3 regions of the Ferrovibrio terrae genome follow, and region 1 is predicted to be linked to each of the others. Evidence: predicted binding sites of a transcription regulator. Region 1 holds the regulator's gene; each other region holds the start of a gene.
What was found. Region 1 encodes PhoB, which activates phosphate uptake and scavenging genes when phosphate is short. Its sites were predicted from a motif close to TNTCATAAAACTGTCA; they were not measured.
Positions count from the first base shown of each region.

Region 2: a site for PhoB is predicted at 2,668-2,683, ahead of FNB15_RS10815 (UDP-2,3-diacylglucosamine diphosphatase). Genes of this name have one in related genera too.
Region 3: a site for PhoB is predicted at 3,377-3,392, ahead of FNB15_RS02780 (putative hydro-lyase). Genes of this name have one in related genera too.

Region 1 covers NZ_CP041636.1:2,681,894-2,689,794, reverse strand. Annotated here, with positions in the region: gene metF (methylenetetrahydrofolate reductase [NAD(P)H]) at 1-67, opposite strand, end outside; gene FNB15_RS13125 (ArsR/SmtB family transcription factor) at 64-1,059, opposite strand; gene FNB15_RS13120 (MlaC/ttg2D family ABC transporter substrate-binding protein) at 1,221-1,844, shown strand; gene phoB (phosphate regulon transcriptional regulator PhoB) at 1,931-2,650, opposite strand; gene phoU (phosphate signaling complex protein PhoU) at 2,647-3,366, opposite strand; gene pstB (phosphate ABC transporter ATP-binding protein PstB) at 3,387-4,133, opposite strand; gene pstA (phosphate ABC transporter permease PstA) at 4,240-5,577, opposite strand; gene pstC (phosphate ABC transporter permease subunit PstC) at 5,570-6,952, opposite strand; gene FNB15_RS13090 (PstS family phosphate ABC transporter substrate-binding protein) at 7,043-7,901, opposite strand, start outside.
Region 2 covers NZ_CP041636.1:2,218,852-2,226,752, reverse strand. Annotated here, with positions in the region: gene acnA (aconitate hydratase AcnA) at 1-524, shown strand, start outside; gene FNB15_RS10825 (FKBP-type peptidyl-prolyl cis-trans isomerase) at 613-1,044, opposite strand; gene FNB15_RS10820 (FKBP-type peptidyl-prolyl cis-trans isomerase) at 1,163-1,576, opposite strand; gene FNB15_RS10815 (UDP-2,3-diacylglucosamine diphosphatase) at 1,712-2,569, opposite strand; gene FNB15_RS10810 (HU family DNA-binding protein) at 2,766-3,071, opposite strand; gene FNB15_RS10805 (multidrug effflux MFS transporter) at 3,276-4,478, opposite strand; gene FNB15_RS10800 (FkbM family methyltransferase) at 4,643-5,419, shown strand; gene FNB15_RS10795 (glycosyltransferase family protein) at 5,437-6,630, opposite strand; gene FNB15_RS10790 (glycosyltransferase family 4 protein) at 6,894-7,901, shown strand, end outside.
Region 3 covers NZ_CP041636.1:576,929-584,829, forward strand. Annotated here, with positions in the region: gene FNB15_RS02765 (TRAP transporter large permease) at 1-782, opposite strand, end outside; gene FNB15_RS02770 (TRAP transporter small permease subunit) at 787-1,386, opposite strand; gene FNB15_RS02775 (TRAP transporter substrate-binding protein) at 1,456-2,514, opposite strand; gene FNB15_RS02780 (putative hydro-lyase) at 2,543-3,346, opposite strand; gene FNB15_RS02785 (LysR family transcriptional regulator) at 3,461-4,372, opposite strand; gene FNB15_RS02790 (MurR/RpiR family transcriptional regulator) at 4,567-5,454, shown strand; gene FNB15_RS02795 (aspartate aminotransferase family protein) at 5,451-6,785, shown strand; gene FNB15_RS02800 (beta-keto acid cleavage family enzyme) at 6,785-7,609, shown strand; gene FNB15_RS02805 (D-amino acid dehydrogenase) at 7,620-7,901, opposite strand, start outside.

The DNA.
Region 1 (7,901 bases):
CGAACGAGACCTTCAGCGGGCCCGAGCGCCGCGCGGCATGGGCATTGGGTTCGGTCAGCGTGGTCATGCGGCAGCACTCTTCTGTGAAATGGCAGTCACCGGGACGCCGCGCTTGGTGGCGCGCCAGACATGGACGGTCAGCGGATGGCCCGGCAGCGCGGTGACCGGATCGAGGTCAAGCCCGGCCGCAGCGCACCAGGGGCGCAATTCGGCATCGGCAAAGCCAAGGCGGCGGTGCGCATGACGGGCGCGCAGGTCTTCCAGGTTATGCGGTGCGAAATCGACTATCACCAGGTGGCCGCCGGGCGTCAGCACGCGGGCGGCTTCCTGGATCGCCTTCTGCGGTTCGTCGGCGAAATGCAGCACCTGATGGATCACCGCCGCATCGATGCTGTTGCTGTCGAGCGGCAGGGCATACATGTCGGCCTGACGAACCTGGCAATGCTTGATGCCAGCACGTTCCAGGTTGCTGCGTGCAATGCTCAGCATGTCACGGCTGCTATCGACGCCGAGGCCGCGCTTCACTTTCGGGCTGAGGATTTCCAGCAGCCTGCCGGTGCCGGTGCCGATGTCGAGCAGATCGCCGATCGGCTGACCGCCATCCAGCATCTTCAGCACGGCGGCCTCAACCTGGGCTTCATCAATATGCAGCGAGCGGATCGCCGACCACTGGGCGGCATTGTCGCGGAAATACCGTTCGGCGGCCTCGGTGCGGGCGCGCTTCACGGCGATCAGCCGCTCGGCATCGCGCGCCAGAATGGGGTCCTCGGCCGGCAGCAACGTGGCCAGCGCACGGGCCAGCGGCGCACCGGCCAGCCGATCGCCCACGCGATAGAAAGCCCAGGTGCCTTCCGGCACACGCTCCAGCAGCCCCGCCTCGCAGAGCAGTTTCAGATGTCGCGAGACGCGCGGCTGACTTTGGCCCAGAATCTGGGTGAGCTCTGACACCGTGAGCTGGCTGTCGGCGCAGAGCGCCAGCAGGCGCAGCCGCGTCGGCTCGGCGGCAGCCCGCAAAGCGGCCATCAGGACGTCCAGGGTAAAGCTCGGCTCGATGTTCATGGACTATATATAAACATATCTTTATGTATTTGTGTAGAACTAAATCGCGTCATAAAAAGAATCATGGCCTTCATAATGCAGCCGGGCTATGAATTCGCCTCGCTAAAGCCTTATTCGGAATGCAAAAGACTATTAATCTCCACAGCTTAGCTGGTTGCCACATGCCCCTTCCCCTGACCGTTTCACGCCGCCTACTGCTTACGGCCCTGGCCGGACTTGCGCTTGTCGCTGCCGGCCCCGTCCGTGCGGCCCAGGCCGCGGCGCCCGACCAGTTCATCCGCGAGGTCGGCACCGACACGCTGAAGGCGCTGGGCGACCGCTCATTGACCCAGGAAAAACGCGAAGGACTGGTCCGCACCCTGCTGACCAACCACCTCGACCTCGATGCGGTCGGCCGCTTCTGCCTTGGCCGCTACAGCCGCGGCATCACGCCCGAACAGAAGAAGGAATACGACGCGCTGTTCGAGGACTACCTCACCAAGGTCTATGCCCAGTTGCTGTCGCAGTATAACGGCGAAACGCTGGAAGTCCGCGACGGCGCCAAGGCAGCCGGCAGCGAGAGCATCGTTGAATCGCAGATCAATCGCCAGAGCGGCCCGCCGATCCGTGTCGAATGGAAGACGCATGAGAAGGACGGCAAGCCGCGGGTCACCGACGTGATCGTGGAAGGCGTGTCGATGGCCTTCACACAGCGTCAGCAGTTCGAATCGGTGATCCAGAACAATGGCGGTAAGATCGATGCCCTGTTCGCCGCCATGAAGAAGCAGATCGCCGGCCGCCGCTAAGCCACGGCTTCTCCAAAAACGAAAAAGCCAGCCGTGGTGAACGGCTGGCTTTTTTTATTGGTCAGCGTTGAGCTCAAGCGCTCGACTCAGGCACTCATTGCCGGCGTGGCGGTCAGTTCCAGCGCATAGCCGGCCGAACGCACGGTGCGGATGACGTCCGTCTCGCCGTTGCCGTTCAGAGCCTTGCGCAGCCGGCGGATATGCACGTCGACTGTGCGCTGCTCGACATAGATATCGCGCCCCCAGACCGCATCCAGCAATTGATCGCGCGACAGCACGCGCCCAGGATGCTCCAGGAAATAACGCAGCAGACGGAACTCGGTGGGGCCGAGATGAATATCGCGACTGTTACGCGTCACCTTGTGGGTGGCGACATCCATCACCAGCCCGCCATAGGTCAGCACCTCTTCCGCCAGAGCCGGACGGATGCGGCGCAACACGGCGCGAATGCGCGCCAGCAGTTCGCTGGGCGAAAACGGCTTGGCGATATAGTCGTCGGCACCAGCATCCAGGCCGCGCACGCGGTCGGCTTCCTCGCCGCGCGCCGTCAGCATGATGATCGGCACATTACGGGCATTGGGATCGCGACGCAGCTGGCGACAGACTTCCAGCCCCGACAGGCGCGGCAGCATCCAGTCGAGCAGGATCAGGTCCGGCATATGCTCGGCCACCTTCAGCAGGGCCTGCTCGCCGTCCATCGCTTCGTCGACGGTGTAGTTTTCCTTTTCCAGATTGTAGCGCAGCAGCGCCAGTAGCGCTGCCTCGTCCTCGATGACAAGGACGCGCGGCTTGATTGCGATATTCATCGCTGGCCTCCCGGCACATTGACCACCGCGTAGGCGGTATCATCCCCCTTCGGGCGATCTTCCTTGGGCATCTCACCCAGAACCGTGTAGTGGATCAGCTCGGCGATGTTGGTGGCATGATCGCCGATACGCTCGATGTTCTTGGCGATGAACAGCAGATGCGTGCAGGGCGTGATGGAGCGCGGATCTTCCATCATGTAGGTCAGCAATTCGCGAAACAGGCTGGTATAGAGGTCATCAACCTCTTCGTCTCGGGCCCAGACCGCGTCAGCCTTGGCGGCGTCGTCGGTGATATAGGCGTCCAGCGTGTCCTTGATCAGGGCCTGCACCAGGGCAGCCATGCGCGGGATGGCATGTACCGGCCGCACCAGCGGCGCCTGGTTCAGCGCAACCGCGCGCTTGCCGACATTCTTGGCATAATCGCCGATACGCTCAATCTCCGAGGAGATACGCAGCGCCGCGACAATTACGCGCAGATCGGCGGCCATCGGCTGCCGGCGGGCCAGCATCTCAATGGCAAAATCGTCGACCTGGTTGCGCAAGGCATCGATCTTGGCGTCGCCCTGCACAACCTCTTCGGCCAGTTTGCTGTCACGCTTGACGATGGCATCGACCGCGGCAGCCAGCTGCGATTCCGCCAGTCCGCCCATCTGCACGATCAGGGTGGAAAGCTTCTTCAGCTCGTCGTCGTAACGCTGAACGATATGTTGCGGCATTTTCTAAATCCTCACTCTGCTCAGCCGAAGCGACCGGTGATGTAACCCTGGGTCCGCTCATCCTTGGGATTGGTGAAAATCACCCTGGTGTCGTCGGTTTCGACCAGGTTGCCCAGATGGAAGAAAGCGGTCTTCTGCGAGACGCGCGCGGCCTGCTGCATCGAATGCGTCACGATGACAATGGTGTACTGCTCGCGCAGTTCGTCCATCAGTTCTTCGATATGCGCAGTGGCGATCGGGTCGAGCGCCGAGCAGGGCTCGTCCATCAGGATCACTTCCGGTGCCACGGCAATGGCGCGGGCAATGCAGAGGCGCTGCTGCTGGCCACCGGACAGGCCAGTGCCGGATTCCTGCAGTCGGTTGCCAACTTCCTTCCACAGACCGGCCTGCTTCAGCGATGTCTCGACGATATGGTCGAGATGCTCGTTGTTTTCAGCCAGGCCATGGATGCGTGGACCGTAGGCGACATTCTCGTAGATCGATTTCGGGAACGGATTCGCCTTCTGGAACACCATGCCGACGCGGGCGCGCAGTTGCACGACATCGACCTTGCTGTCGTAGACATTAAGCTTGTCGAGCGTGATATCGCCGATGACGCGGCAGTCTCGGATCGTGTCGTTCATCCGGTTCAGGCAACGCAGGAACGTCGATTTTCCGCAGCCGGACGGGCCGATGAGCGCCGTGACCGAACGGGCCGGAATGTCGAGATCGACGTCATGGAGCGCCTGCTTCTCGCCGTAGAAGACGCCGACCTTGCGCGTCACCATCTTGATCTCGATCTCGGACTGGCGGAGATCGTTATGCGTACCATTCTGCATGAGAAGTCCTTATGGGCTCCAAGGGGTGATTTACAGCGCGAGCGATGCCAGGACCTTACCAGCGACGCTCGAATTTCTTGCGCAGCAGGATCGCCGCCAAATTCATCAGCAGCAGGAAAACCAGCAGCACGATGATCGCCGCCGAGGTTTTCTCGACAAAGCCGCGCTCGGAACTGTCGGCCCACATGAAGATCTGCACCGGCAGCACCGTGGCGGCATCCACCGGCGTTGTCGGGATATCGACGATGAAGGCGACCATGCCGATCATCAGAAGCGGTGCGGTTTCGCCCAGTGCATGGGCCATGGCAATGATCGTACCCGTAAGAATGCCGGGCATGGCCAGCGGCAGCACATGATGCAGCACCACTTGCAGCGGTGAGGCGCCGAGGCCGAGTGCGGCCTGCCGGATCGAAGGCGGCACGGCGCGCAGGGCGGCGCGCGATGCAATGATCATCACCGGGAGACTCATGAGGGCCAGGACCAGGCCGCCGACGAATGGCGCCGAGCGCGGCATCCCGAAGAAGCCGATAAAGACCGCAAGGCCGAGCAGTCCATAGACGATTGAGGGCACGGCCGCGAGGTTGTTGATGTTGACCTCGATCAGTTCGGTCCAGTGGTTTTTCGGCGCGAACTCCTCAAGGTAGATCGCCGCCATGATGCCGAGCGGGAAAGCCACCAGCAAGGTAACCAGCAGGGTATAGAAGGAGCCGACCACTCCACCCCAGACGCCAACCAATTCCGGCTCTCGGCTATCCGCGCCGGTGAAGAAGCGGAGATTGAACTGCAGGTCGAGATCACCCGACGCCTTCAGGCTGTCAAGCCAGCGCACCTGGCTATCCTTGACCCGGCGCTCCTCTTCAGGGGCTGTGGTATCGACCTGGCGCTTTACGAACATGTCGATATCCGACGAGGTCGGCAGCCAGACCGAAATGGTCTGACCGATCAGCGATGGATCGGCCACGATCATACGACCAATCTGGGATTCGGCACCGGCGCTGACCAGGGCCTGCAGGCGGCGACGCTCGCCACGGCTCTGCACATCCGGGAACTTCTTCTGCAGTGCGTCCAGGATTATGGCGCCGTAGTTGCCCTGCATGATCTTGCGCACATCGGTAGTGCCGGCCGGAGCAATCTGTTCAGCGCTGAGCTGCAGATCGAGCCGGACGTGCGTCTGGCGAAAGGCGGTGAAGCCATTCGAGGCGATCGTGAACATAAGGATCGCAAGGGCTGTCAGGGAAAACAGGATCGCGGACAGACCAATCATCTTGAAGCGGCGTTCGGAGGCATAGCGCGCCTTCAGCCGTTTGTTTGCCGCATCGGTCATGTGAATGCCCGGCGTCAAGGCAGCGGCAGCCTGCTGACGCGGCATGGTATCGGCGAGGATGTCAGTCATACTGTTCCCGGTATTTCTTGACGATGCGCAGGGCAACGATGTTGAGGCTGAGCGTGACGATGAACAGCACCAGGCCAAGTGCGAAGGCCGCAAGTGTCTTGGGGCTGTCGAATTCCTGATCGCCGACCAGCAGTGAAGCGATATGCACCGTAACCGTGGTGACTGCGGCCAGCGGATTGGCCGTGATATTGGCGGCCAGGCCGGCCGCCATCACCACGATCATGGTTTCGCCCAGCGCGCGACTGAAGGCGAGAATCACCGAAGCTGCGATGCCGGGCAGTGCGGCCGGCAGGATCACGCGCTTGATGGTCTCCGATTTCGTGGCGCCGAGACCGTAGGAACCATCGCGCAGGCTTTGCGGCACCGCGTTGATCACATCATCCGACAGCGACGACACGAAAGGAATGATCATGATGCCCATGACAAGGCCAGCGGCCAGAGCCGACTGCGAAGCAACCTCGAGGCCGATGCTCTCGCCGGCGGTACGAATGAACGGCGCAACGGTGAGCGCGGCGAAGAAGCCGTAAACCACTGTGGGAATACCAGCGAGGACCTCCAGCGCCGGCTTGGTCCAGGCCCGTACTTTGGGACCGGAATATTCGGCCATATACACGGCAGCCATCAGGCCGATCGGCACCGCAACCAGCATCGCGATGGCGGCGATCAGCAGGGTACCGACAAACAATGGTACCGCGCCGAAGGCGCCCGACGAGCCGACCTGGTCGGCGCGGATTGCCGTCTGCGGCGACCAGGTCAGGCCGAACAGGAATTCCAGGGGGTTGACGGCGTGGAAGAAGCGCAGCGCCTCAAAGACCAGCGAGAGCACGATGCCGACGGTGGTCAGCACCGCGATGGTCGAACTGACGATCAGCAGCACATTGGCCGCGCGCTCCACGCGATTGCGGGCGCGGAAATCGGAGGTAATGCGGCTGCGGCCGTAGACCAGGCCGGAGATGCCGAGTGCCAGAACGATGACCCAGAGAGCGCTGGTGCCCAACTGGCGAAGCGAGATGTAGTGTTCCACCACCGGGCGGAGATTGGCGTCAGCCTTATCCACCGGAATATTGCCGTAAGCCATATTGCGGATATCAGAAATCACCAGGCCAAGCTGGTCGGTCGGCAGGCGGCGGATGCTTTCAGGCAGTTCGCTGATGACGAGATTGCGTACCAGCGCGTCCTCAAAGGCGATCCAGGTGCCGAACAGGAGCAGCGCAGGCAGGCCGCACCACACCACCACATACCAGCCATAAAACATCGGCAGCGAATGCAGGTTGCGGATTTTCCCGCCGGCAGCGGACAGGGCGCGGGATTTTCCGAGATAGTAGCCGACGACGGTCAGGCCGAGCAGCACGAGCAACAACAGCGGCAGCGACATCGACTTCCCCGACAAAGATAGGTGTCAAAAATGCAGAAACTGGAAGGAAGACCGGCGGCCAGAGATTGTGTCTGGCCGCCGGGATACTGATTACATCGCCAGGTTTGCCAGGCCGGTGACCTGCGAACGAACCTTCTCGATTTCCGCCTTCGGCATGGAAACCAGGCCCTTCTTCTCCAGGTAACCGCCCGACGCCATGGCGCGATCGCTGACATACTCGGCCATGAACTCCTTCATGCCCGGCACGACGCCGATATGGGCCTTCTTGGCATAGACGAAGAGCGGACGCGAAACCGGATACTTGCCGCTCGAGATGGTGTCGGCATCGGGCTCCACGCCGTCAACCTTGGCGCCCACCAGCTTGTCCATGTTCTCCTCGAGGAAGGAGTAACCGAACACGCCCATCACGCCCTGCTGGCCGGAAGCCAGACGCTGCACGATCAGGTTGTCGTTCTCGCCAGCTTCGATGAAGGCGCCGTCTTCGCGAATCTTGCCGCAGGCTGCACTCTGGGCCTTCTTGTCGGTGATCGCCTTGATTTCCGGGAAGGCCTTGCAGCCATGGTCCATGACCAGTTCAACGAAGCTGTCGCGGGTGCCCGAGGTCGGGGGCGGACCCATCACTTCGATCTTCCAGTCCGGCAGACTGGCATTGACCTGCTTCCAGGTCTTGTAGGGATTCGGTACCAGCTTGCCGCCCTGCGGCACCTGGGCGGCCATGGCCAGCCAGATTTCCTCACGCTTCAGGTTCACCGGAGTCGAACCCTTTTTCAGGGCGACGGCGATACCATCGAAGCCGACCTTCATCTCGACGATTTCTTTCACGCCATTGGCTGCGCACTGCTCGAACTCGCCCTTGGTCATGGCGCGCGAGGCGTTGGTGAAATCGGGGTGCTGGGTGCCAACACCGCCGCAGAACAGCTTCATGCCGCCGCCGGTGCCGGTGCTTTCC
Region 2 (7,901 bases), 460 kb from region 1:
TTGCCAACATCCGCATCAAGAACGAGATGGTGCCGGGCACCGAGGGCGGCATCACCAAGCACATGCCGCATGGCGAGGTGATGTCGATCTATGACGCTGCCATGAAGTACAAGGCTGCCAGCACGCCGCTGGTGATCGTGGCCGGCAAGGAATACGGCAACGGTTCCTCGCGCGACTGGGCGGCCAAGGGCACCATCCTGCTGGGTGTGAAGGCCGTGATCGCCGAAAGCTACGAGCGCATCCACCGCTCGAACCTGGTGGGCATGGGCGTGCTGCCGCTGCAGTTCCTCAACGGCATGACCCGCTTCGACCTCAAGCTCGACGGCTCGGAGAAGTTCGACATCTCCGGTATTGCTGTCGGCTTGAAACCGCGCATGAAGACGCCGGTGACCATCACCCGCGCCGACGGCTCGACCCAGACCATCGAAGTACTGTGCCGCATCGATACGCTTGACGAGATCGATTACTACAAGAACGGCGGCATCCTGCATTATGTGCTGCGCAACCTGGCCAAGGCCGCGTAACGCAACACTGCAGATCGCACAAACAGAAACGGCCGGCCCGGGGTATTTCCTGGCCGGCCGTTTTTTTATTGCGCAATCCGTGAAGTGTTTACTTCACATCCATGAGTTCAACATCGAATATCAGCGTCGCATTCGGCGGGATCACACCGCCGCCGGCGCCCTGTGCGCCATAGGCGATCTGCGGTGGGATGATCAAGGTGCGCTGGCCGCCCACCTTCATGCCGACCACGCCTTCATCCCAGCCCTTGATCACGCGCCCGCCGCCCAGCGGGAAGGAGAATGGCTGGCCGCGGGTGCGCGAGCTGTCGAACTGACGGCCCTTTTCGCCAGCGATATAGAGCCAGCCGGTGTAATGCACGGTGGCGGTCTGGCCGGGCTGCGCGGTCGCGCCGTTGCCAAGCTTGGTGTCGGTATAGCGCAGACCCGACGCGGTGGTCTTTTCCTGCGCAGTGGCAGGCAGAGCCACCAGAAGGGCGGCAGCAGCGGCGAGGCTGGCGAAAGCACGGCGAGACAACGACATCGAAAGCAGCTCCCTGTTCATGAAAAAATGTGCGGACGAATGATAACGGCGGGCAACCTGCCGCCGCATTAAGGCAGCAGCGTGGCGCGGCGCCATTCAACCGACCGCAGACGATCCGTCAGCGGACGTTGACCAGTTCAATTTCAAAAAACAGCGTGGCGCCCGGCGGGATGATGCGGCCGTTGCCGCGCGCGCCATAGCCAAGATAGGACGGGATCAGCAGGGCACGTTTGCCCCCGACCTTCATGTAGAGGACGCCTTCGTCCCAGCCTTTGATCACCTTGCCCTGACCCAGGGCGAATTCAAAGGGCTGTCCGCGCTTGTAAGAACTGTCGAACATGCGGCCGGGCTTGTTGTTTTCCCAAATCCACCCGGCGTAATGCACGGAAACCATCTTTCCGTTCTCGGCCTTGGCGCCCGAGCCCACGACAATATCCCCGACGCGCATCCCCGATGCGGTCTGGCGCATATTGACGGCTTCCTGTTTACCGCCGAGGCCGATAGCCCCCAGTAGAGAATCAAGCACTCCCATGCCCTGAGAATATCAAGCAAATTCCTCCCTGCCCAGCTTTGTTAAGGGGTTATGGAAGGGCGAATCTTGCGAGAATTTGCCGAATTTTCAATCATCGGCAAGGTTGTGGCGGTCCGCCTGAGGCCAACCGGGGCGTCAGTCAGCGACGACCGGGGCCGGACCTGCCGGCACCGGGAGGTAATCCGCATCGGGATGATCGGCCGCAACGGGCAGGAACTGGCCCAGATCCTCGCGCAGCGAGGCCCAGTGCAGGATCTCCAGCCGGCCGTCGGAATGCTCGACCAGGGCGGTGCAGCTTTCCACCCAGTCGCCGTCGTTGCAGTAGAGGATGCCGTCGATGTCGCGAATCTCGGCATGGTGGATATGGCCGCAGACCACGCCATCGACATGGCGGCGGCGCGCCTCCTCGGCAATCGCCTGCTCGTATTCCGAGATGAAGGCGACGGCGTTCTTGACCTTGTGTTTCAGGTAGGCCGAGAGCGACCAGTATGGCAGACCCATGCGGCGGCGCAGCTGGTTGAACCAGGTATTCAGGCTGAGCGCGAAGCCATAGGCGGCATCCCCCAGCAACGCCAGCCATTTGGCGCAACTGACGATGCCGTCGAAATGGTCGCCATGGGTGACCAGGAAACGCCGGCCATCCGCGGTTTGATGGATGGCCTCCATCTGCACGGTAATACCGCCGAACTGCAGCCCCGCCCCCTCAATGAAGTCGCGCAGCGCCTCGTCATGATTGCCGGGCACGTAGATCACGTTGGTGCCCTTGCGCGCCTTGCGCAGCAGCTTCTGCACCACGTCGTTATGGCTCTGGTTCCAGTACCACGATCGTTTCAACCGCCAGCCGTCGACGATGTCACCGACTAGGTAGAGCGTGTCGGATTCGGTGTGTTTCAGGAATTCGAGCAGCAGGTCGGCCTTGCAGCCACGGGTTCCGAGATGAATGTCGGAAATCCAGATGGTGCGGTAATGGGCCGGCATCAGCGCCATGTTCATCGGTGACCTGCTCGACGAATCGCGGGGAAGTGCAAATCGTTGGCCGGGAAGATGAATCGCTTAAATCACGGTGTCCCGTGAATTTTCCATGACCCAGATGACGGTTCGGTTACAGCGCTGCCAGACATGCTGCAGGCAAAGAAAAAGGGCCTGCCGTGCGGCAGGCCCTTCGATCATTTCACCCTTGCGGGAGAGATCAGATCGCTTCCTTCAGCACCTTGGAGGCGCGGAAGGCAACCTTCTTGGAGGCCTTGATCTTGATCGGCTCGCCGGTCTGCGGATTGCGGCCCATGCGGGCAGCGCGCTTGCGGACCTGGAGGATGCCGATATCGCCCATGCGGACGCGCTCGCCCTTCTTCAGCGACTTGGTGATCGCCGCGAAGAAATCGTCGAACAGCGCAATGGTCGACTTCTTCTGCAGCTCATGCTTCTCGGCCAGTGCCTGGGCGATCTGCTTCGCTGTCACGGTAACCGTCTTAGCGGCGGCGGCTGCTTTAGCCATGGTTCTCTCCTCAGAGTGCGTCAGATATTGGTTTTTGAACGAATCGGGAGTTGGTTCCCGAATCCTCCATAGCACCGCCTCCGGGTTTTGCCCATCGGTGAATGTGAAAAAAACCGCTAGGCATGCGGATTCTCGCACTCCCGGGCGATTCGGAGCCGCGAACCATGCGGGTTTATCGCATCCATGGCCGGACGCAGTGTCGATTCAGGGGCGGCTGGTGCGGAATTTCGCGGCCAGTACGAAAACCAGTAGCGAGAGAATACCGCAGCCCAGCATCGTCCAGATCATCGGATACTGGCTCGGATCATGATCCTGGCCGTTGCCGACAAGCATCGCGGCAATGGCACCGGTCGTCATCTGCAGCGCGCCGGACAGGCCGGCGGCGGCGCCCGCCATCCGCGGATTGACCGAGATCGCGCCGGCGATGCCGTTGGGCAGCACCAGGCCATTCGACAGCGCCACCACCGTCATCGGCAGGAAAATGCCCGGCAGGCTGAGCGCGCCGAGCCAGCTGGTCAGCGCCAGCGCGCCGGTCCCAAAGAGCTGCACTATGGCACCGCAAGCCAGCATGCGATCGACGCCAAGCCGCACAGCGAAACGCCCGGTGAAGAAGTTACCCGTGAGATAACCGAGCGATACCACGATGAACCACAGGCCATAGTCGGAAGCCGGATGACCCATCACCGTGACGACGACGAACGGCGCGCCGGCGATGAAGGCAAAGAATACACCTGAGGTGAACGCGGTCTGCAGCACATAGCCGCAAAAAACCGGCGAGCGCAGCAGCTCGCCATAACCGCGCAACAATGCCCCGGCACCCTCGCCAAGTCCGCGCTGCGCCAGCGTTTCCGGCAGGGTCAGGCTGACCCAGACAAAGATGGCGACGCCGGCCAGACTGCAAAACGCGAAGCTGGTGCGCCAGCCGAACAGCGTATCGAGATAGCCTCCAAGCGCTGGCGACAGCATCGGCGCCAGCGACATCGCCATGGTGACATAGCCAATCATGGCGGCGGCACGATCGCGTTCGTACAGATCGCGGACGATGGCGCGCCCCAGTACCAACCCGGCACAGCCGCCGATCGCCTGCAGGCCGCGGCCCAGCATCAGCCAGAAAATCGACGGTGCCAGCGCACAGGCGATGCTGCCAACACAGTAGATGCCCAGTCCCCAGAGCAGCACCGGCCGGCGGCCCCAGCGGTCGCTGATCGGGCCATAGATGAGCTGCGCCATACCGAGGCCGACCAGGAATAAGGTGAGCGTAAGCTGGACCGTGCCGTAATCGACGCTGAGTTCCTTCGCCAGACCCGGCATCGAGGGCAGGAAGATGTTGAGCGCCAGCGGCCCGAGCGCCGACATGGCGACCAGAATGAAAACGGAGGGCTGGATGCGAACCGGCGGGGCGGACATGGGGCGGGGGTTCCAAGAAAAGGCTGCTCCGTATACCGCCAATCACTGCCGCAACCAAGCCTGACCGGCAGCGGACCTGCCACCCAATGGTCACTTCTGCTTCAGATACCGGCAGGCCAGACTGGCGTTTTCAACCCATTCATCCAACCCGAGCCACATTGCCCATGATGCTTCGCCCCCTGAAAACCTGGATCCGCAACACCTCGCGCGCGCTTGGCTACGACATCGTGCCGCTCCGCGATATGAAGGACCGCGATTTCGCCATTCATCTCGGACAGCTGTTCCGCTTCCTGCAGATCGACTGCGTCTTCGATGTCGGCGCCAATGTCGGTCAATATCACGACTTCCTGCGCGACAAGGTCGGCTTCCTTGGCACCATTGTGTCATTCGAGCCGGTCAGCCGGAATGTGACGATCCTGCAGCAGCGCGCCGCCGAAGATCCGCGCTGGGAGATCGTCGGCCATGCGCTGGGCAGCAGCCGCAGCAGCCTCCCGATCCATGTGATGAAATCCGACCAGTTCAGCTCGTTCCTGACGCCGGACAATTCCGGCGTACCGGATTTCGATGGCCTGAACGAACCCGAGCATGTCGAGACGGTGGCCGTTTACCCACTGGACGAAGTGTTTCCGGTACTGCAGCAGCGGCTGGGATTCCGCAGGCCCTACCTGAAGCTCGACACGCAGGGCTTTGACCTGGAAGTCGTGCAGGGTGCCGCAACCACGCTACGCAATGTCGTCGCCATGCAGACCGAAGCCTCGATCATCAACATCTATGAAGGCATGCCGGGTTACATGGATACGATCCGCTTCCTCAACGAGCGTGGCTTCGATATCTCGGGCCTGTATCCGATCAGCCGCGATCCGGGCATGCGCCTGATCGAATTCGATTGCGTGATGGTGAACCGCGCCATCGCGGAGTCGGCCGCTGCGCCCAGGCACTAGGCCACGATTGGCCGGCTTCAGGCGCCCTGGGTTGCCCTCTGGGGCGTCTCGGGCCGGTCGATCAGACTGATCAGTTCGCTGGTATCCGCGCCGGCGACGAAATCGCTGTCCGGCAACGCCAGCAGGCGGCGCCGGGTGTCCTGATATTCGGTGTCGGTCAGCGTCATGAAGAAGCGGACCAGTTCATCCTCGTAAGGCTCGCAGAAATTCCAGCCGATGCGGCGCTCGCGCACCAGACGGCCGACCTCGAAATCTCCCACTGTCAGGCAAGGCACACCGAAATAACCGGCCTCGTAGTAGCGGCAGGGCAACAGCCAGCGTGAATTATGCGCGCGATGCTCCAGATCAATGGCCCAGGCGAAATCGAGGTCGCTGTAGATATTCTCGAGATCGCGCGGATTCACGTAGTCGCCCTCGTAGACCACATTGTCGAGGCCTGCGATGGCTTCGGCAAAAGCCTGCCGATCCACCGTGGTGAAGATGCCGCGAAATTTGAACAGCACCAGACCCTGCAGTCGTTGGGCAAGCCGCAGGATCAGGTCGAGCGTTTCCTGGCCACGAATCAGGCCGCAATAACCCACTACCCAGCGATAGGCGTGCTGGCGCGCCTGCCGGCCGCCACTGCCCCGCGCCGCGCCGGTGATCGCGGTAAAATCCGCGGGCAATTTGTTTTCCAGCAGGAACCACGGTTTGCGATAGCCCTGCAGCGGCTGGAAATAATGCCGCAGAAAACCGGGCGATGACACTACCAGCAGATCGACATGGCGCAGGGCGAGACGCTCGACCCGTCGCAGCAGACGCGCCTTCCAGCCGGCCCCGACAAAAGCCGGTTGTACGTCCAGCACCTCGTAGATCATCCGTGCCGGACGGCGGCCGATCACACGCGCCAGCAGGGCGAGCAACAGTTGGTCGATATTCCGTGCGTAATAGAAAGCAGCGCGGCGGAGCGCACGATGCTTGGCAATCACGCGCGGGATCGCGCCCAGCAAGGCTGCGATCCGGCGACCATACCGGCGATCCTGCGTCCGGCCCAGCGGCGTATAGGGCCAGGCGGGTTCAAAATCACGGTTGTAATTGTCACGCCGGAAACCGAAGACCTGCAGCTGGTAACCATGAGCGAGAAAGGCCTCGGCACGCTTCACGGTACTGACGTCGCTGATGTCGGGGGCGAAGAAAACTGCCGTTCGTTTCTGTTTGACCGGATGATGCATACGGGTCCGCGCGATAAAGCATGGCGAAATCGTGGCTGACTTCGCGCTGGTGAATCCTGCGCGATGCTAGGTTGCGGCATGTGTTCTGGGGTGTGATCAATCTGTGCCGCGGCACCCGTAACGACTGTATGTAACCACCTGTAAAATCCAGATTTTTACGCGTTTTGCACTGCACAGGGCGGTCACAGGTTGATCACTGGAGATTGGCCGGTCTGTCCGCTTCGATGCATCTGTTCGATCCGTTTGCGAATCAGGATTTACACGTGACAGCAATTGCCGCCCAACACGCTTCACACTCGCATGCCTATGCGACACCGCACCGCCGCTTCGAGCGGGTTGCGGTCAGCAGCATCTTCGGCGACCCGATGGATCGCCGCACCTGGTCGGCTGCGCCCTACAGCGTCGCCTCATGCCTGCAAAAACTTGGTATTGCCGTGGAAGGCATCCATTCCGGCGGTACACGCGGCGAGCGCGGCCTGCTCGCCTTGCATTACGTGATGACCGGCTACGGCCGGCCACATAGCAGCGAGGCCGTGCTGCGGTTGCCATCGGCACGCCGCAAGGCTGCCGAGCGGTTAGCCGAGACGGCACGCCGTCGCCGCATCCGCCATATCATCCACACCGGCACGCTGGACCTGCCGCCAGTCGATCGCGAAGACGGCGTGAAACATTACCTGTATTGCGATCAGACTTGGGCGCTGTCGCTGGCGCACCGACCCGACCTTTCGGATTACAGCCGGCGCGCCGTCGAAAATTTCGAAAAGACCGAGCGTGCCGCGTTGGACAGCGTGGAGCATGTCTTCACCTTCGGCCACTACGTGCGCGATCACATGATCGCCCATTACGGCCTGCCACCGGAAAAGGTGACCGCGGTTGGCTCGGGCATGGGCCAGATCGAACCCTACGACCAGCCCAAGGATTACAGCCGGCCGCATCTGCTGTTCGTTGCCAAGCACCTTTTTGCGGCCAAGGGTGGCAACTTGCTGGTCGATGCCTTCCGCATTGCGCAACGGCAGCGACCGGACCTGCTGCTCAATATCGTCGGCGACCCATCCAGCGCCAACCATGTGGCAACACATCCCGGCATCCATTTTCATCCGCATCTGCCCTGGCGCGAACTGCAACGGCTCTATCGGGTCTCAACCCTGCTGGTGCAGCCGATGCTGAACGACCCTTGGGGCCAGGTCTATCTTGAGGCAATGCTGTCGCGCACACCGGTCATCGGTCTCCACCGCAACGGCCTGCCGGAAATCATCGAGAATGGTCAGCAC
Region 3 (7,901 bases), 2.1 Mb from region 1:
GACAGCCGCCGGTAGAAGGCGGCCAGCCCGAGCGCCGCCACCACGCCGAGCGAGGCGGCTTCGGTGGGCGTGGCCAGACCGGCATAGATCGAGCCGACCACGACGAGGAAGATGCCGAGCGGCGGCAACAGATCGATCAGGCTGGCGAAGCGTTCGCCCCAGCTGAAGTTTTCGGTTCGGCCACCCAGCGACGGCTTGACCATGCAGCAGATGGCGACGAAGAGCATGAACAGCAGCGCCAGGCCAAGGCCGGGAATAATACCGGCGAGATACAGCTTCGGAATCGAAGTATCGGTCAGCACCGCATAGATAATGATATTGATCGACGGCGGGATCAGGATGCCGAGCGTGCCGCCGGCAGCCAGCGTACCGAGAAACAGGCGTTCGTTATAGCCGTGCTTCTTCACCAGCGGCAGCGCCACAGTGCCGACGGTGGCTGCCGTGGCGACCGACGAGCCGGAGGTGGCGGCGAAAATGGCGCAGGCGCCGATATTGGAATGCATCAGGCCGCCGGGAATCCAGGCCAGCCACTTCACCATCGCGGCATACATACGCTCGGCCACGCCGGCGCGCAGCAGTATCTCGCCGAGCAGGATGAACATCGGGATCGAGACCAGCAGGAAGTCTTTTGAGGACGACCATGCCACCTCGCCCAGCGCCAGGCTGAGCGGCATCTTGGAATAAATTTTGTCGAGCAGCAGGCCAAGCGTGCCGAGCGCGCCGGCAACCGGAATGGCCGCCGCCAGAAGGGCGAGCAAGAGGACGAGCGTTGTGCCAAGCATCGGATCAGTCCTGCGGCTTGAGTGTGGCGGTATGTGCGGCTTCGCTGGCGGCGTCTTCCTCGATGGTGCGCGCGCCGGCCAGGCTGCGCACCTTGGCGAGATCGCCGCCGAGTAGCGCGAACAGGCTGCGCAGCAGCAGCGGCAGGATGGTGAAAAGGAAGAAGACCAGGCCGATCAGCCAGAGCGACTGCGGAATCCACAGCGGCGTCGCCAGCGGCGTGGTAGCGCGGGCCTGGAAGGCCAGCGAAGTGTCGAGCACATCCCAGGCCTGCCAGGTGAGCAGCGCGAGGAAACCGCCAAAGGTGATCAGGGCGACGATATCGAGAATGGCGCAGATCGCCTGCGGCAGGTGGATATAGAGTGCGTCCACACGCACATTGGCGCGGCGCAGCAGCGTGAACGCCAGCGCCCAGGTGGTGCCGATGGCGAAGGCATAGCCGGACAGTTCGTCGGCACCGCCGAGTGACACGAGAAACAGCTTGCGCAGCAGCACGTCGACGGACACCAGAACGGCGGAAACAAGGATCATCGCGCCACCGGCCCAGATGGCATAGTGGGAAATGCGGTCGGCAAAGCCGAGCCAGCGATCGAGCAGCGCGGTCATGATGTCCCCCGAGGTCAGAGAAAGGCAGGCGGGGCCGCGTCAGCGCGGCCCCGCCCTCGTTCCGGGCGCTTAGTTCGCCTTGGCGGTGATGCCGACGATCTTGCCGATGCTGTCGTTCCAGGCCGGAACGCAGTCGCCGGTGCAGCGGGCAGCCCATTTCGGCACAACGGTTTCAGCCATCGCCTTTTTCAGCAGCGCCTTATCGGCGTCAGTGACCGGTACGACGGTCATCTTGGCCTTGCTGCCGAGCTTGCAGTTGTCCTTGCCGGCGTTGCAGTCGTAACCCTGCTGGGTTTCTTCCGCGGCGGCCTTCCAGATGCGGTCTTCCAGGCCCTTGATCTCGGACTGCAGGAAGCTCTTCACCTTCGGGTCGAGGCGATCCCAGGTCTTCACGTTCACGCCATGCATGACATGGCTCCAGCCCAGCGGCAGGGCATAGATATGCGTCGCCACTTCATACCATTTGGCCGAATTGCCCGACAGCGTGCCGGTGATGGCGCAATCGACCACCTTGTTCTGCAACGCCGGCACCACTTCGTTGAAGGCCAGTGTCACGCCGGTGCCGCCGAAGGCCTCGACGAATTCGGCCAGCGTGCGGTTACCGGTGCGCACCTTCTTGCCCTTCAGATCGGCCAGGCCCTTGATGTCACCGTTGCAGAACAGCACCTGGGCCGAATAGGGCCAGATGCCGAGCACCTGCACGCCGAAACGCTCGCGGTAAAACTTGTCATAGACCGGCTTGTAGGCATCGGACACCTTGCGGGCCATCTCGACATCCGGCGACAGGCCGGCGAGATCGACGGCTTCGTTGCGCGCGTCATCGGCGGCGACATAACCCAGCACGGTGGAGCCGAAGTCGATCACGCCCAGACGCATCAGGCGGAAGATTTCCGCACCCTTCAGGCCCATTTCGTTGAACGGCGTGATTTCCGCGGTGACGGCGCCCTTGGACTTCTCGCTGATTTCCTTGGTCCAGAACGGCTGCTCGTATTCCTTGTACTGGGTCAGATTGCCCCAGGCGCCGACCACTTTCAGCGGCGTCTTCGGCAGGTCCTGCGCCAGAGCCATACCGCTCAGCCCCATCGCAACGGCGCCGGCAAGCGCCAGCGTCTTGATCATGGATTTCATCTCTTCCCTCCGGTTGTGAATTGCAGATTTACAGGATCGCCAGGCGACTGTTCTTCAGATCGGTCACCAGCATGTGGCCCGGCGCATGGGTGATGCAGAAATCCGGTTTCACGGTGGCGATCACCGACTGGGGCGTGACGCCACAGGCCCAGAAGACCGGCAGTTCGTCGGCCTTCACCTCGACCGGGTCGCCGTAGTCGGGCTTCGCGATATCCTTGATGCCCAGCAGCTCGGGCTTGCCCAGATGCACCGGCGCGCCATGCACGGCCGGGAAACGCGAGGTGATCTGCACCGCGCGGATCGCGTCGGCGGGTTTGAGCGGGCGCATGGAAACCACCAGCGGGCCATGGAAGGGCCCGGCCGGCACGGTGTCGATGTTGGTGCGATACATGGGCACATTGGTGCCGGCACTGATGTGGCGCAGGTCGATGCCATCCTCGACCAGCGCTTCTTCAAATGAAAACGAGCAGCCGATCAGGAACGCTACTAGGTCGTCGCGCCACACGGCCTTCAGGTCGGGCACTTCCTCGACCAGCTTGCCGTCGCGCCAGACGCGATAGAGCGGCAGGTCGGTACGGATATCGAGGTCCTCGGCCAGCGCCGGGATCCGCGGATCGCCCGGCTCAGAGGCACCGATCAGCGGGCAGGGTTTGGGATTGAACTGGCAGAAGCGGAAGAAGTCGTCCGCCAGCGCCTTGGGCAGGATGGCCAAGTTGCCCTGCACGAAACCCGGGGCAATACCGGCGGTCTGGCCGCGATGTTCGCCGCTGCGAATGGCCAGCCGGGCCTCGCGGCCGCTGCCATAAATCTTACCCGACGCCATTGCGTTCATTCCGTCCTCCACTCTGCGGGTATCGCATCATGACGGATGGATGACTGTCCAATCGCGAGTTCGCATGGTGACCCATAAGAATTTCTTATGGGTCAAAAATCATACGACCGGAGATTACTTCTGCCTCTTTTCGCGCCGACGTGCTTCCGCCTGCGCCATCTCGCGCGCAATCTCGGTCACCGCTTCGGCCAGATAGCTGTCGGGTTTGACCGGATAGCAGGCATGGAAATTCAGATCGGGCAGATTCTGTTCCGCCTTCACCACACGCAGGCGCTTTTCCGTCAGTTCGCGCCGGATGATCAGCGGCGGAATCGCCGAGATACCGATGCCATCCAGTGTCATGCGGACGATGGTGGAGAGTGATGCATTGCCATACATCCGCAGTGCTGGCATGTCGTGACGCGTCATCATCTCGCGGATCGCGATATAGGGCCTGGTGTTGCGCGGATAGGTGATGATCGGCCAGCGTGCCAGAGTTGAGAGCGGCACCGGCTCGGCGCCCAGATCAAGCGACGGGCTGGCGACCCAGGCCAGTGGATAGCTGGATAAAGCCACATTTTTCATACGTGGTTCGCTGATCGGACCCAGCACGAAAGCGATATCGAGCTGATGCGCCAGCAGGCGTTCGCGCAGCAGTGGCGAAACATCAACTTCGATTTCCAGTGTCAGCGCCGGATAGACCGTGTGCATGCGCTCGATCAGTTTCGACAGCCAGGTATGCACAATGGTTTCGGCCACGCCGAGGCGCACGATGCCACGCATCGCCTTCTTCTCGCGCGCTGCATGCAGCAGGTCGGCATGCAATTGCAGCATGCGTTCGGCATAGGGCAGCAATTCATTGCCCTTCGAGGTGAGCGCGATACCGCGCGGCTCGCGATCGAAGAGTTTCACGCCGAGTTCGGACTCGAGCTGCGCGATACGCTGCGACACGGCCGGCTGCGTGGTGTTGAGCTTGTCGGCGGCGGCGCGGAAGCCGCCGAGATGGGCGACCCAGACGAAAGTTTCGAGATTGCGCAGATCGGCCATTGCTCGCAGCCCAGGGTTTTGCTGTCGGACTATAAGCCGGGCTTATGGGCCCTCGGCAAGGGCCGCGGCGCTGCTCCGGACTTGCCTATGAAACATTCGTATCATTATAAAATATAATAGCATCAATTGTTGCAAACCATCCCGGCCTGCGGTTCAATTACGCCATGCCGGAACTGATATCCGCCGATCCTTCTTTGAGCGACCGTATCGCCCAGGCCTTTCCCAGCCTGCCGCCGCAACTGCAGGCGGCCGCCCGTTTCGTGCTGGAGCATCCGGACGATGTGGCTCTGCTGTCGATGCGCGAGCAGGCGCGCCGCGCCGGCGTACCGCCGGTGACGATGACACGACTGGCGCGGCAACTGGGCTTCGCCGATTACGCTGCCTTCCGCGACCTGCAGGCCACGGCATTGCGTCGACCCAGCCATACGGCTGAATTCAGCCACCGCGCCGGCCGACTGCAGCAGCGCAAGGCGCAGAGCGGCGATGGCGCGCTGGCGACACAGATTGGCTGGGCTACCGCCGAGCATATCGCCGGTAGCCATGACGAAGCGGGCACTGCCGCGCTGATCGCAGCCGCGACGCTCATCGAAACGGCCCGCAAAGTGTATTTCCTGGGCCTGCGCTCCTGCCATGCCGTCGCCTTCCACGCACAATATGTGCATGGCCTGTTTCGCGACAATGGCGTGCTGCTGGATGGCGCCGGTGACACCGGTTTCGACGCGCTGCGCCACGCCGGTCCGGGCGACGTGCTGGTGGTGATCAGTGTCGAGCCCTATACCACGGCGGCAGTCGAGCGTACGGCTTATGCCGCCAGGCTCGGCATGGAGGTGGTAGCCATCACCGACAGCCGCGTGTCGCCGGTGGCAGCCCTTGCCCAGGCCAGCATTCTGGTACCGACCGACACGCCCTCATTCTTCCATGCCATCACGCCGGCCTTTGCCGCCGCCGAAACGCTGATCGCGCTGGTGGCTGCGCGTAGCGGCGAGCAGGCACTGAACGCCATCCGCAATGCCGAGCACCAGCTCGACGCCTTTTCCACCTACTGGTCCCGTCGCCCGCAGCGCAGAAAGCCGAAAGCATGACAAGCCGCATCCTGCATCGCTCGATCACCCACAGCTATCCGGTCGCCGTCGGCGGCGAAGGCATCCGCATCATCGATTCCAACGGGAAGCAGTATATCGACGCCTCGGGCGGTGCTGCGGTGAGCTGTCTCGGCCACGGCCATCCCGACATCACACGCGCCATGCATGAGCAGGCCGACAAGCTGGCGTTTGCCCATACCAGCTTCTTCACCACCGAGCCGGCGGAACGTCTCGCCGACGAGCTGATCGCCCATGCGCCCAAGGGCATCAGCCATGTCTACTACGTCTCTGGCGGGTCTGAAGCCATCGAAGCCGCACTGAAGATGGCGCGGCAGTATCATGTCGAGCGCGGCGAGCCGCAGCGCAAGCATTTCATCGCCCGCCGCCAGAGCTATCACGGCAACACGGTGGGTGCATTGTCGGTCGGCGGCAATGCCTGGCGCCGCCAGCAATTCGCCCCGATGCTGATCGAGGCGCATCATATCGCGCCCTGCTTCGAATACCGCGACCGCCGCCCCGACGAGACGCCAGAAGCCTATGGCACGCGCACCGCCGACGAGCTGGAAGCCAAGATCCTCGAACTCGGCAAGGACAGTGTGATCGCTTTCGTCGCCGAACCGGTGGTGGGCGCGACGCTGGGCGCGGTGACGGCCGCGCCGGGCTATTTCAAACGCATCCGCGAAATCTGCGACAAATACGGCGTGCTGCTGATCCTTGATGAGGTGATGTGCGGCATGGGCCGCACCGGCACGCTGCATGCCGTCGAGCAGGAAGGCATTTCGCCCGATATCATGACCATCGCCAAGGGCCTGGGCGGCGGCTACCAGCCGATCGGCGCCATCCTGCTGGGCCAGCATATTTTCGACTCCTTCAAGAACGGCTCCGGCTTCTTCCAGCATGGCCATACCTATCTTGGCCATCCCATGGCCTGTGCCGCAGCGCTCGCCGTGCAGGAGGTGATCAAGCGCGACAAGCTGCTCGACAACGTGCAGGCGATGGGCGCGCATCTGATGGACCGCCTGCAGGATCGCTTCGGCAATCATCGCCATGTCGGCGACATCCGTGGCCGCGGCCTGTTCCAGGCCATCGAACTGGTGCAGGATCGCGCCAGCAAGGCCACCTTCGATCCGGCCAAAAAACTGAATGCCCGCATCAAGCAGGAAGCCATGGCTCTCGGCCTGATGTGCTATCCGATGGGCGGCACCATCGACGGCAAGCATGGCGACCATGTGCTGCTCGCCCCGCCTTTCATCTGCACCAAATCAGATATCGACCTGATCGTGGAAAAGCTCGGCGAGGCCGTCGATATTTCGCTGAAGAGTGTTGCCTGATGACGCCTGCCATCATCGCCGTCGCCCCGAATGGTGCCCGCAAACTGAAGCCCGACCATCCGGCGGTGCCGCTGAGCGCTGATGAACTCGGCCTCTGCGCCGCGCAGTGCCTGGAGGCCGGCGCCACAATGATCCACCTGCATGTGCGCGAGCCCGGCAGCGGCAAACATTCGCTGGATGCCGATCTCTATCGCGCCGCCATCAGGGCGGTGCGGCGCGAGGCCGGCGATGACCTGATCATCCAAGCCACGTCAGAAGCCGCTGGCGTGTATGACCGCCACCAGCAGATGGCGGCGATGCGCGCCCTGATGCCGGAAGCCTGCAGTCTCGCCGTGCGAGAGATCCTGCCCGATGAGGCGGCAGACAAGGAAGGCAGCGCTTTCCTGACCGAACTCTACAAGGCCGGCGTGATGATGCAGTACATCCTCTACGCCGATACGGATGTGCAGCGGTTTCACGAACTGAAAGCGCGCGGCATCATTCCGGGCGACAAGCATTTCGTGCTGTTCGTGCTCGGCCGCTATACGGCAGGGCAGAAGTCCGAACCGGTCGACCTGCTGCCTTTCCTGCACGACTGGAGCAATACGGATGGCGATTTCGCCGTCTGTGCTTTCGGCGCGAAGGAGTCGGCCTGCGCCTTGACTGCGCTCGGCCTCAACGGCCATGCGCGATTGGGTTTCGAGAACAACATGCTGCTGAGCGACGGCAGCACCGCGCCCGACAATGCGGCCCTGATCCGCCAGACCGTGCAGGCGGCCGGCGTGATGGGTCGCAGCATCGCCGACGTGAAGACGGCGCGGGCGTATCTGGCGGCGCTGCGCTAAGCAGCGCGTTTCAGGCAGCACTCAGCGCGAAATCCGCTTCCGGCACCGGCGACGGCCGGCCGGCAAGTGCCGCCGCGATCACTTCGGCAGACCCGAACGCCAGCGTGAAGCCGAGCGCGCCATGGCCGACATTGAGCAGCAGGTTGTCGATTCCGCTGGCATTGAGGATCGGCAGGCCCTTGGGCGTGGCCGGACGCAAACCCGTCCAGGGCTCCATCTGCTGCCAGGTCGAAGCCTGCGGAAACGTTTCGCGCGCCTGCGCTACGAGCTGGCCCAGCCGGCGCGGATCGAT